DNA from 4 places in the Shewanella sp. ECSMB14101 genome. Region 4 is predicted to be linked to each of the others. Evidence: predicted binding sites of a transcription regulator. Region 4 holds the regulator's gene; each other region holds the start of a gene.
What was found. The regulator sigma-54, encoded in region 4, starts transcription at its own class of promoters, with help from an activator protein. The targets are predictions, from matches to a motif close to GTTGGCACGNNNNTNGNNT.

Region 1 (3,240 bases), on a different contig from region 4:
TAAGCTGGGTAGTCTCAGAAAGGATCACATTCATCTTTCGCAACAGCTAAGGATATATTATTTGTTAAATTTCAACTGCAAACACGCAGTCTTAGATAAAAGGAGTATGGCCTATGTCGTACAAAGTTAACGGTCATGAGATCACAGTAAACTTTCCAGTGGACTCAATCTCAGTCAATAAATCTTCTATTGCTTTCACCGATAGCGTAGGAAAAAACAGACAAACTTTTGCAAAGCGAACCGACGCACTGCAATTTATGAAATGGTTGCTCTCAAGCAACAAATAACCTCACCGCTATTCGATACACCTCCTCTCACCCGTATCGAAGGTTGCCCAGGCAACAAGTAGGATTGACTTCATTCGTCAACGACTCAGCAGATAACATTTGGTTCAGGTTGTACCCCTTTCACAGGTACTGACCTGGCCAAATGGTTTTTAATCACCCCAGCTACAACTCACCATACTTGCGCTTGTATCGCGGCAACATAGATTGATTCCCCAAAAGCCCACCTTGATGCAGATAAAGCACAGGCTCATCTAACCCTTGCTGCAACTGCTGCTTAAGGCAGATCCAACCCAGGGGATCATACAAGAGCTCAAATTCGATACCTGTAGCACTCACCTCATGCCACATCTGATAAAAGGCCAAGTAGAGTTTGCCAAAATGATAACGCTTATCCATGGCAATAATTTGAGGATGCTGCGATTCATCTGGTGCTAACTGGGTAAATTGCTGACGAAGATAGGCATCGCCTCCCACTACGGCACAGGTTTTCACCCGAACGCTAGCATCATGGGCAAGAAAATATTTCTGTAAATAGAGCGCCGTGGTGCCTGTACCAGAGGGAAGAAATACCAAGAGACCACTTAAGTCCTGTTCGCGCTTCCACGCCAGGATCTCTTGGCCAAGCTGGGCAACACCCGGTTCGGCAAAGCTGCAACGTCCCCCTTCAGGCACAAACAACTGCTCCTCACTGCCGGTCAGGATCTGCTCACGAATGTAAGTGTCGGTATCTCGCCCTTGCCTGTCTTCAGCCTGGCTAAGGTCGATGATCTGCGCGCCATTGTTGAGCGCCGCTTGGTAGTTACCACTCGGATGCTGAGACAGATAAGTGGGCAGATGATCGACATAAAAATCCAATTGCCAGCCCTTTATTTTGGCGAGCGCCGATAAGGAATAGAGAGAGTTCGCCTGGGGTGACCCATAACCAATGAGACACTTTACGGCAGGGAAATCATGGTTAAGAAAATAGGCAAACTTACGGGCCTTATTGCCGGAAAACTCGGGATGCAGCAAGTCGTCACGTTTGACATACACCTTATGCTGCCAGATGTTGATAGCCTCTACCGGGGTCTGGGTTAATTTCATTACGTTAAGCATTTCTGGTAAACCTGGCGCTGAGTGTACACCCATTAACCGTGAATGCGTAATTTGACCGTTTATTGGCATAATATGTCAACCAGCCAAGAACAAACCACACCTAATAGCTAATAAAAACAACATTTTAAAAAATGGCATGAATTTCGCTTTGTATTGTTCAACTCATCTATAAGGGCTTGTTTGCCCGAGAAATATAATTAGCGACAGAGATAAGGAGTACTCAATGGCACTACTGCGCTTAATCTTTAATATTGCATGGTTTCTTTTAGGAGGCTTCGTGATGGGGCTAGCCTGGTGGTTAGCGGGATTACTTTGCTTTATCAGCATCATAGGTATCCCTTTTGGCCGTGCCTGCTTTGTGATTGGTGAGATGGCCTTCTGGCCTTTTGGGCAACAAAATGTCAACCGCCGTGCGCTGCAAGGCGTTGACGACTTAGGTACAGGCCCGCTAGGCATGATAGGTAATATCGTCTGGTTCCTACTGTTTGGGATCTGGTTGGCCATCGGACATATCGCCCATGCACTGGCTTGTTTTATCACCATCATAGGGATCCCATTCGGTATTCAACACCTGAAATTGGCCTTGCTAAGCCTGACCCCCATAGGCCAAACCATCACGGCCAAGGCCTAAGCGCTTAGGCCTACCTAGTCACTCTTAACTGTGTTCTCTAGGTAGGCCGCCAATAACTGCTCCACTTCGATACGCGCCAGTCCCTCATTATAAAGCGCCCGCCAACGACGCCCTTCAGGTGTATTACGAAAAGCAATATAGAGCGCCTTTGACTCCAGCAGTTGCTTATTAAATTGTAATCTGGTTTTGAGCTCAGAGAGATGAGGTTGCTGGATAAGATACTGATAGACATAACGATCCATTACCGCGCCTTGCACCCGCCCCGTGGCTACCTTGCGGATATTGTGCTCATCAGAGCTCACTAGCTCAACGGGTTGGATCCCAATGGCTATCATCTCATCTAAGGCTTGAGTATTCACATAGTCTCTCACCACACCTAAAGTGTAAGCATTTAAATCCTGCAGACGTGACCAGGTAATGGGATGATGGCTCTGCTCTAAGATCCCAAGCGGGCTCTCCCCCATGGCTTCTGAAAAGATAAACTTATCGGTAGGATGATAATATTCGGGGAAATAACCCTGATAGCCTGAGTCATCGCGGGAAACCACCCTCACTGTGCGGCTCCAGGGAAAATAATCCACAACCAGATCGTGGCCCATGGCTGCCAGTGCCGCGCGGGCAATGACCACACATGCCCCTCCCTCTGGCAATGTGGGACCAGAATAAGGTGGCCAGTTAAGGGATGACAGTTTTAGGGTATCGGCTCGCACGCTGCTAATACTCAGCATTAAGCAAACCAGCAGCCCGCCCAAAAGTAAGCAGGCCTTGAGTCTTAGGATCTCATGTGAAAGCAGAATTTTCTTATCACTCCCTATCACTACGCGTTTCCCCGATTGCCCGCCTGATAACTTTCCTTAACCGTTTAAAATCCTTTTGTTACATATTTTCACTGGCATAGATGCGCAACATCATTCAAAACAAGTATAGAAGAGAGGCCACACTCATGAGGTGCTTATGCTAAGAAAAACCTTAATTACTGTTTTCGGCGGAGGGTTATGCCTATTCGGACTCGCCTTGGTGATACTGCCTGGTCCTGCCTGGTTACTCCTGCCTATCGGTCTGGCCATCTTGAGTCTGGAATACCCCTGGGCCAAGGTCTGGCTAAAGAAGAGTCAACAACAGATGACGCGAAGTGCAAGCTGGCTCGATGGCAAGATTCGCGATTGGCGCTATAGCCGGTAGCTGGCCGCGACCGGCTTTTCACTATTGACTTAGCCTGCCCTAAGC
Region 2 (3,240 bases), on a different contig from region 4:
CTGAAAGCCTAGTTATTGCTCTGAAGCCAGGTTTCCAAAAAGTCACGGCTCATAGTAAATCTGAAGACATAAAAAAGCCTCTTTAAAGAGGCTTTTTTATTTGGCTGATGTAGTTGACTAATTCAGTTCCCTATCGCACTTAAAAATAGGTCACTTCCTTCACTGTTTGCGGCCGATTCTGCTGTTGGTATAAGGCCCAAACCTGCTGAAAATCAAGCTCAAGCTCAGTGACATAATGATCGCCGGCCGGATAACTCTTCACTACCTTCGCGCCGCGAATGACGCCGCTCACCGAGGCCTGAATATTGTCATCGGATAACATCCAATCTTTTACATTGCTCGAGGCTGACAACTGCTGGCCATACACCTGCTCGGCCAGCTCTCGGTAGGCAGCTATCTTAGACGCCTGCATTGCCATCAATACCCGTTGAGAGGCCTCTTTTGCTGGCTGGGTCGCCAGCGGCGCATAACCAATAGCGGTTAATTTAGGAAAACTCTCCGGCGCCTGGGTTTCCCATTGGATATATCTATCTTGAGAGGCACATCCACCTAGCATAAGCAGCAATGCCACTATCATGATTCTCATTGGTTAACCCCCTTAATCTGCACATCAGCCTGCCCTTCGGCGCTGTAACGAAAAAGCACACCACCTTGGGAAGTCACCTTTTCTGACAGGCTAAGATAATCTGCCAGCTCTGACTGACCCACACTCGCCCCTGCCACAGAAACAACGCGATTATTGGTCACATTCACTATGCGACTATTAATCACCACCCCATTGGGGTTAAGGCTCATGGTCGAGGCCAATACATGCTCTACGGGCAGATCCGTCGGCAGCTGACGCCAATCACGGGTCAAGATAAGCTCTCCCTGCTCAGTCACCCGCAGGTTCTCACCTACGTTAATATCCACCAGATTAAACTGATGGTCGTGCATGGCCGCAATCAATCCCTGCTGTATCTGTAACCCCAGTGCATTGGTTGTCTTGAGGTTGTCCAATAATACAGGTGTCGCAACCAACAGGGGCTGCTTAGGCGTCAGCTGATCGTTTTGACGCACTAGCTCATTAGCCAGCTGCTGGGTCAAATGAATCACTGCCGAACTGGCAGGCAAACTATTGCCGCTCTGCAAAGTCGGCGTATCACTCTCATTTGCCGCACAGGCTGCTACCAGCATGAGGGAAGATATTATCAAAGCGTTTCGCATCTTGATGTCCCATGGTTTCTCGATATTGGCGTGAACCAATATACCAACTTGGCGGCGTCATATATTCGGCCAGCCAAACCTATTGGCAATTATGCAGCAATATATATGCCATAACCTATGGATGTTCTCCTTACGCGCAAAGACTTGCTCGACTTTGGCTCATTACAGGATTAACCCATAATGAAGTAGTCATAAGCCTAGGTACTATCGAATGCCATAGCCTCTCCGACAGAGAGGTTAAACTCAGGCACGGATATTGCTTTGAGCTTATTCAATCAATCAGGAACATGAAAAAGGGTGCGAAACTGTCAGCATTTTGGCACCCCGTACTGGATTAATCTGCTCAATTGAGACGATACAATGAAACGACTCCACTTAATATTGCTGTTACTTGCCAGCTTTCACACTCATGTGATGGCGCAATGGCTAGAGGCTGAGGGCGAAGCCAAAATCATCAACGGCAATATTACCAAGGCCCGCGAAGATGCCATTGCACAGGCTCTAAGCTATGTCACATTACGCTCTGGCGGCCAGTTTACCAGCGTGCAGCGCACCCAAAATGGTCAACTCACTCAAGCCGAGCTTTCCCTGAGCCAACAGGGTCAGGTCGAACTGATCAGCGAGCAGATCCAAGGCGACAAACTGACCCTGAAGCTGCGCGTCGACGTGATGCAAAACAATGACCTCCCCAGCTGTCAACCACAGCTTAAAGCCGCCATTTTAGTGCCTCAGGCACAAATCGCCGATCGAACCCAATTAAGGTATGGCAATTTGGGAAACTTTGAAAAGGCGCTGTCTGAAAAACTTGGCACCATTATAGATCGTCAAGGTAAAGCAAGCTTTGCCCATGTTCATGCCAATGAGCGACTCGATATTGAGCAGTCTTTGATCGACATTCGTGGCTACCGACTCCCCAGCTGGCTCAGCGAGATCACCGACAGCCAATATATATTGCTACCCGAAATTCTTGATATATCAACAGAGCCTGAAGAAAGCGGTCTTTTTGGAATGTGGAACAACTACCCTCAGCGTCAATTTCAGCTAAGGCTATCTCTTTACCATGGTATCAGCGGCGAACAAATCTGGAGTGAGTACTATGACGCTCCAGCGCCATGGGAATTTGAGCGCCAGGCCACAGTACCGGCCCAAAGCAATCGTTTCTGGGCCTCTAGCTATGGCAAGAATATCGAAACCCTATTGAGCCAAGCCGGTGAGGATATCGACAAGGTGCTCAACTGCCGTCCCTTATTGGGTCAAGTGGTCTCACGCGTCGATAACCGGGTGATCATCAATCTGGGCCGTAACCATGGCGTTAAAGTCGGTGATCAGTTCCAATTGGTACTTCAGCAAAATCTACCAGACCGCCTGGATAATATGCGCGCCGTTGCCAGCGAATCTCGCGCAAAAATAACCATAGAACAGGTCACCCAAGAAAGCGCTACCGCATTGTTGCAAGGTGCCAATGGGGCCATCAACATACAAATTAACGACATCGCGATTAAAATCTAGCTTGGTTTAGCGCACTAATTAAGCAACTAAATCTAAAGCCTTTTCATCGTGATGAAAAACAGTATAATCACTTGCGTCTCCCTATAGCTCAACAGGATAGAGCAGTCGCCTCCTAAGCGATCGATCGGGGTTCGAGTCCCTGTGGGGAGACCATTAGGTGTGATTTATCATTTTATAACAATAGCTTACACGAACATTGATCATCAAAAACCACCTATAAACCACCCGTGAAACATAAGTTTTATTCGTGTGAAAAGTAAGCCCAGTCTTAGCTCTGGGCTTTTTTGTGTCTGATTGCGGATAAGTTAGTAAATAGCTATTGGGTGAACGGGTTCCTGATATTGACTGCAAAATCTGGCTTTAACCCAATGTCTGACTTATGGGCTTTAACCTTGCTCTGCATTTCGCGCAAAACCTCTTTGTAATCGCTATAAAGGTGGGCGTGTTGTGCTGGTAAATAACCACAATGCAATAGTCCGCCGTATTTAGCCAGCCACCACCTAGGGCGTATGTAATAGCTGTCAG
Region 3 (3,240 bases), on a different contig from region 4:
ACCCTGACGGCGGAGATTCGTGATAACCCTAAATTGAAAGATATTAAGGTTGTACTGCACACCTCGCTCAGCGGTGTATTCAATCAGGCGATGGTGGAGAAGGTGGGCGCTAATGATTTTATTGCGAAATTTAATCCTGATGAGTTAGCGGCTGCGGTTAACAAGCATCTTAGTTTGTAATTTGACCTAAGTCGGTCCTAAGCCTAAGTTTGATAAGTTTAAACTTGTATCAGTGACTTAGCTAATGTATAACGCTGAGCTCTGTCATGCTTGCTATAGTGTATGTTGTAGCCTGTTTTATTTTTTGATATTGGGATATCAAGGTGCCGAATAAATCACTTGCCGAAGCTGAGTACAACCAATTTAAATTGTTTCTGGAGCAACACAGCGGCATCGTGTTGGGTGACAATAAGCAATATTTGGTTCGTAGCCGACTCGCACCTTTGATGGGTAAGTACAACCTTCCTTCCTTGTCTGAGGTGGTTAAGCATTCCATGAAGCCCACCGAGCGTCAGCTTAGGGCTGAAGTGATCGATGCTATGACCACCAACGAAACCTTGTGGTTTCGCGATCGTTATCCTTTTGAGCTGTTAGGCAATAGTTTACTCCCTGAATATGCCCGTTTAGGGCGGCCGCTTAAGATCTGGTCTGCCGCCTGTTCATCTGGACAAGAGCCTTATTCATTGGCGATGACTATCTTGGAATATCAGCAGCGTAAGCCAGGAGCCTTACCTGGCAGTGCGACCATATTAGCGACAGACTTGTCCCCCTCCATGCTAGAGCGTTGTAAAGCCGCGGAATACGATAACCTGGCCTTGGGACGAGGATTATCTGATGAGCGCAAGCGTCAGTTTTTTGAACCAGGAGCCAACGGCTCTATGGTGGTGAAGGCTAATGTTAAGCGTTTGGTGAATTTTAGAGCTCACAACCTGCTGGAAAGCTACACTCTGCTCGGTAAGTTCGACATTATTTTTTGCCGTAATGTGCTTATCTATTTTGCCCCAGAGGCAAAGGCCAAGATATTGCGGCAATTTGCTGCCGCCCTTAATCCTAAAGGGATACTGTTTTTGGGGGCATCTGAGTCGATTGCCGGTTTGACCGATGAATTTGATATGGTGCGATGTAATCCCGGGATCTACTATCAAAAGCGTACTTAAGACGCTAATTACCTGAGTTAGCAATAAACCTCTCTAATGCCAGCCTCTGCTGGCATTTTTTATGCTTCGCCTTTATCTCTGCTTTTCGTTTGAATGGTTTTTATTGGCACAAGTATTGCTTTGTTTATGGCATTCGTGTGAGGAGGCAATTTTATGGCGATTAGTTTCGATAAGGCATTGGGGGTACATCAGTATACGCTGGGTATACGCTCGGCGCGTGCCGAGGTGATCTCATCTAACATAGCAAATGCCGATACCCCTCATTACAAAGCTAAAGATCTGGATTTTGATAAGGCACTTCAAGCGGCTCGCACGGCTCAAGGTGGGCTGGAGATGAGTCGCAGCGACGTAAAGCATTTCGACTTGGCGGCCTTATCAAAGCAACACATTAGTTATCGGGTGCCTAACCAACCCGACACAGGCGACGGCAATACCGTTGATATCCAGCAGGAGCAGTCTGAGTTTATGCAGAATGCCCTCGAGTATCAAATGTCGTTGGGTTTTCTTGACGGTAAGTTTTCCGGCTTGAAAAAAGCACTTAAAGGAACCTAATCATGAGCCTCTTTAATATATTCAATGTGGCGGGCTCAGGCATGTCAGCGCAGTCGGTAAGACTAAATACCACTGCCAGCAACATTGCCAACGCCGATTCAGTCTCCAGTAGCATAGATAAGACCTATCGTGCTCGTCACCCTGTGTTTGAGGCTGAGTTGGCCAAGGCAAGTCATGAGCAGCAAACCAGTCAGTCCGTTAAAGTCGCCGGCATAGTGGAGAGCGATAAACCGTTACAGAAAGAGTATTCACCCGATCATCCATTAGCCGATGCTGACGGTTTTATTTATAAGCCTAACGTCAATGTGATGGAGGAGATGGCCAACATGATCTCAGCCTCACGTTCCTATCAGATGAACGTACAGGTGGCTGAAGCGGCAAAATCTATGCTGCAACAGACCTTACGCATTGGCAAATCCTAGGGGGTAGGTTGTGAGCCTAGTTAATCCATTAAATAGCCAGGTTTCTCAGAGCTCAGCTACGCAGAGCAGTAAATCTGTGTCGCCCCAGGCGTCGAGTAGTCAACAGGCTACTCAGACCACGGGTAATCCGTTTCTTGACAGTATGCGTCTGCAAGAGAAGTCATCAATTCCTGAAGCTAAGAGCCAGGAGCTGACTCAAGAGGATTTCTTCTCCTTACTCAGTCAGCAGCTATCGATGCAAGATCCTTTCAAGCCGGTGGATAACGACCAGATGATCGCGCAGATGGCCTCGTTCTCGACCGTAGATGGCATCAGCAAGCTTAATGAAGAGATTGTTAACCTCAATACTGTGATGACCTCGAGTCAGGCACTGCAGGCATCTGGGTTGGTCGGGCAGAAGGTGTTGATCCCCTCTGATACCGGGCATATCTCAGCCGAAGACCCGGTATTGAAAGGGGTGATCAGTACCCCAGAGCCGATCGAGTCAATCACGGTACGCATCGAAGATGAAAAGGGGCAACTGATTAAGACCTTTACCGTCGATGGAAGTGATGGCGGCAATATCGATGTGGCCTGGGATGGTCTTGATAAGAATGGCGAACCTGTTGCTAGCGGCAATTACGCCATCAAGGCATCGGGCAAGGTAGATGGTAAGAGTGAAGATTTAGCCGTATCGACTTACGCTCACGTGACGAGTGTTTCCCTAGGAACGGCAAGTACCGGGGCGATTCTGAATCTCAGAGGCATAGGCGGTATCAAACTCGGTGATGTTCTGGCCGTGTCTGAAACCTAGACAAAGCAGAGCGTTAGGGCATTCGGTCCAGAACAGATTACAAATTTTTAGTGAGGTGATTTATGTCATTTAACATTGCATTGAGTGGTATCGCGGCGGCGCAAAAAGATCTCAATACCACGGCGAATAACATAGCCAACGTCAACACCACAGGTTTTAAAGAGTCGCGCGCAGAGTTTGCCGACGTCTATGCCAGCTCAATTTTTGCCAACAGCAAAACGACAGTCGGTGGCGGTGTTACTACGGCGCAGGTGGCGCAGCAATTCCAGCAGGGGAGTCTGCAATTTACCAGTAACGCGCTGGATATGGCGATCAA
Region 4 (3,240 bases):
AGAAACTTAAGATCTCGGTATCTTTCGGGAGCTTGGCCAGCTGCTTTTCCAACTGGATCTCTTCGCTGGGCATATTGCGCACATCGACGCTAATGGCCACCAGTTCGCTGCGTCCCTTGAGCTGCTCCAGCAGGGATTCCATCATTTGTAGGGGCAGATTATCGACACAGTAGTAGCCGAGATCTTCTAAGACCCTAAGTGCGACAGATTTTCCCGACCCTGAGCGTCCGGATACCAAAACCAATTTCATTGGGTGATCACCTGATAGAGTTCTGACTCATCCTTGGTTTTTCTTAGCTGTTTCATGATCGCCTTGTCATTGAGTTTCTCTGCCATGGCGGCCAGAGTACTGAGATGCTGCTCGCATTGATCTGCGGGCACCAATAATGCAAAAAGGATATCGACGGGCTTATTATCAATGGCATCGAATGCGATTGGTTCAGCACACTTCACCAGTACGGCCACAGGTTGCTCTATGTTCGTCAGCCGTCCGTGAGGAATCGCGATACCATTGCCTATACCTGTGCTGCCCATTTTCTCTCGAGCCAGAAGGCTTTCAAAAATCTCTTGAGAGGAGAGGGTGGGGTACTGGACAGCGGCTAAGTCGCTGATAAGCTCCAGTACCTTTTTCTTACTGCCCGGAGTGGCGCAGGTTGTGCACTCCGGCCGCAGGATGGTACTCAGTTCCATCGTTAATGTTTAGTAAGCTTCTCTTTGTGTTTAATGACCTGACGATCGAGCTTGTCAATCAGGGAGTCTATCGCGGCATACATGTCCGCATGTTCGGATGTTGCGAACACTTCTCCGCCACGGAGGTGTAACTTGGCCTCAACCTTTTGCTGCAACTTTTCGACATTTAATACAACGTGCACATTATTGATCTGATCGAAATGACGTTCAAGCTTTGTGAATTTCTCTTCAACATAGTTTCTTAGAGATTGGGTGATCTCGATATGGTGCCCAGTCAGGTTTATTTGCATAAAGATAGTCCTCCAGTTTCCAGTTACGTGTTATAAGCTCTTACGCTGATTCGAGGGCGGTATAAGCATTGCCTCTCGGTACTTAGCAATAGTGCGACGTGCCACTTTAATGCCTTGTTCAGCTAAGAGTTGAGCCATCTTGCTGTCGCTTAATGGCTTTTTCTGGTTTTCCGCAGCAACTAGCTTCTTAATAAAAGCCCGTATTGCTGTTGAAGAGCACTCTCCACCATCGTCAGTGCCGACATGGCTAGAGAAAAAGTATTTGAGTTCGAAGATCCCTCTCGGGGTATGCATATATTTCTGTGTGGTTACACGGGAGATGGTCGATTCGTGCATCTCCACTGCCTCGGCGATGTCGTTAAGCACCATGGGCTTCATCGCCTCTTCGCCAAATTCGAAGAAACCTTGTTGGAAGTCGACGATGCAGTTGGTGACCTTTAGCAGTGTCTCGTTACGGCTCTCAAGACTCTTGAGGAACCACTTCGCCTCTTGCAGGTGACCACGAATAAACTGACCGTCAGCCTGGCTCTTAGTACTGCGCGCCATGGCCGCATACTGCTGGTTGACGTTGATCTTGGGCATGCTATCGGGATTAAGCTCGACCACCCAGCGTCCCTTCTTCTTGGTGACGGTCACATCAGGGATCACATACTCGTCGCGGCTGGCGGTAATGGCTAGGCCTGGACGGGGGTTTAAAGTTTGAATGAGGGCGATAGCATCTCTTAGCTCATCTTCTTTAAGCTTGGTTTTGCGCATCAAGAGGCGGAAGTCGCGTCCAGCGATGAGATCCAAGTGCTCCTTGATCAACATGCGTGCATTGGCGATATGTGGGGTATCGTCGCTGTATTGGGCCAGCTGAATCGTCAGACACTCGCTGAGATCTCGAGCCGCCACGCCAATGGGGTCGAAGTGCTGTACTCGCTTGAGTACTGCCTCGACCTCATCGAGTTCTATTTCGGGATCGCCCATCGCTTCGAGAATATCCTCGCAGGTTTGGGTCAGGTAACCGCGTTCGTCAATGGCATCTATGATGGCGGTGGCGATGGCCAGATCGTTATCGGAAAAAGGGGTGAGATTCTTCTGCCATTCGAGGTGCTCGTATAGGCCTTCACTGGTCTCGCCCTGAAAAGGCATGTCGTCGTCGCGCATGGCGCCTGAGCTGGAGTTAGGGGAGGCGGTATAGACCTCGTCCCAGGTGGTGTCGACCGGCAGCTCGTCAGGCATAGAGTCTTGAGTCAGGGCGTCTGAGGTCTCGACGCCTGAGTTATCCTGACTCGAATCCAGCTCTATCTTGTCATCATACTTGCTGTCGAAATTGTCGACGGCGGTATCATCTTGTAGTTCGGCACTGGCGCCTTCTTGCTCTTCATCCAACTCCAGTAGCGGATTGGATTCTAATGCTTGTTGGATCTCCTGCTGCAACTCTAGTGACGACAACTGCAACAGACGTATGGCCTGTTGTAGCTGGGGCGTCATGGTGAGATGCTGACCCATTTTGAGCTGAAGTGACGCTTTCATCGTACTGCTATTCCCTTGTTTCTAATTATAAAATGAGAAAGCTCTGGCTAATTGGCCGGACAAATATAAAGGATAGTCCTTATGGCCACAATCTGATATTAGTTTCAGTTTATGGCCCGGTTATAAGATTAACTATAGCTTGAATTGTTCACCTAAGTACACTGCTCGTACTTGCTGATTGTCTAAGATTTCGGCGGGTGTTCCTTCGGCGATCAGATTACCGTGGCTGACGATATAGGCTTTCTCACAGACGTCTAATGTTTCGCGCACATTATGGTCGGTGATCAACACACCTAGGCCACGGTTTTTGAGTTGCTCGATGATCTTCTTGATGTCGATGACCGAGATAGGGTCGACACCGGCGAAGGGTTCATCGAGCAGAATAAATTTCGGGTTCGCGGCCAGGGCCCTGGCGATCTCTACCCGGCGACGTTCACCGCCCGACAAGGCCATACCGTGGCTGTCACGGATATGGGTAATATGAAACTCTTCCAGAAGATGTTCCAACTCCTCTTCGCGGCCATCGTTATCCAGATCGCTGCGAGTCTGCAGCACGGCCATGATGTTGTCGCGTACCGAGAGTTTGCGAAAGATGCTGGCTTCCTGGGGCAGGTAACCTATGCCTTTACGGGCGCGAAGGTGCATGGGGTCGAGGGTGAGGTCGTCATCATCGATATAGATGCGTCCCTTGTCGCTCTGTACTAGGCCGACCACCATGTAGAAGGTGGTGGTCTTACCGGCA

Region 1: the regulator sigma-54 is predicted to act here: its motif matches at 1,513-1,531, upstream of NY07_RS03855 (YccF domain-containing protein).
Region 2: the regulator sigma-54 is predicted to act here: its motif matches at 1,450-1,468, upstream of NY07_RS06170 (flagellar assembly protein FlgT).
Region 3: the regulator sigma-54 is predicted to act here: its motif matches at 1,260-1,278, upstream of flgB (flagellar basal body rod protein FlgB).

What each region holds. Positions count from the first base shown of each region.
Region 1 covers NZ_JSFF01000003.1:44,304-47,543, reverse strand. Annotated here, with positions in the region: gene NY07_RS03860 (1-aminocyclopropane-1-carboxylate deaminase) at 450-1,370, opposite strand; gene NY07_RS03855 (YccF domain-containing protein) at 1,606-2,013, shown strand; gene NY07_RS03850 (substrate-binding periplasmic protein) at 2,028-2,741, opposite strand; gene NY07_RS03845 (PGPGW domain-containing protein) at 2,968-3,195, shown strand.
Region 2 covers NZ_JSFF01000005.1:15,419-18,658, forward strand. Annotated here, with positions in the region: gene NY07_RS06155 (flagella synthesis protein FlgN) at 1-12, shown strand, start outside; gene NY07_RS06160 (LPP20 family lipoprotein) at 140-586, opposite strand; gene NY07_RS06165 (FlgO family outer membrane protein) at 583-1,206, opposite strand; gene NY07_RS06170 (flagellar assembly protein FlgT) at 1,567-2,715, shown strand; tRNA gene NY07_RS06175 (tRNA-Arg) at 2,793-2,868, shown strand; gene NY07_RS06180 (hypothetical protein) at 3,032-3,240, opposite strand, start outside.
Region 3 covers NZ_JSFF01000005.1:9,658-12,897, reverse strand. Annotated here, with positions in the region: gene NY07_RS06140 (chemotaxis protein CheV) at 1-180, shown strand, start outside; gene NY07_RS06135 (CheR family methyltransferase) at 318-1,157, shown strand; gene flgB (flagellar basal body rod protein FlgB) at 1,311-1,709, shown strand; gene flgC (flagellar basal body rod protein FlgC) at 1,712-2,131, shown strand; gene flgD (flagellar hook assembly protein FlgD) at 2,274-2,924, shown strand; gene flgE (flagellar hook protein FlgE) at 2,987-3,240, shown strand, end outside.
Region 4 covers NZ_JSFF01000013.1:24,229-27,468, reverse strand. Annotated here, with positions in the region: gene rapZ (RNase adapter RapZ) at 1-250, opposite strand, end outside; gene ptsN (PTS IIA-like nitrogen regulatory protein PtsN) at 247-690, opposite strand; gene hpf (ribosome hibernation promoting factor) at 693-980, opposite strand; gene NY07_RS11115 (RNA polymerase factor sigma-54) at 1,011-2,498, opposite strand; gene lptB (LPS export ABC transporter ATP-binding protein) at 2,631-3,240, opposite strand, start outside.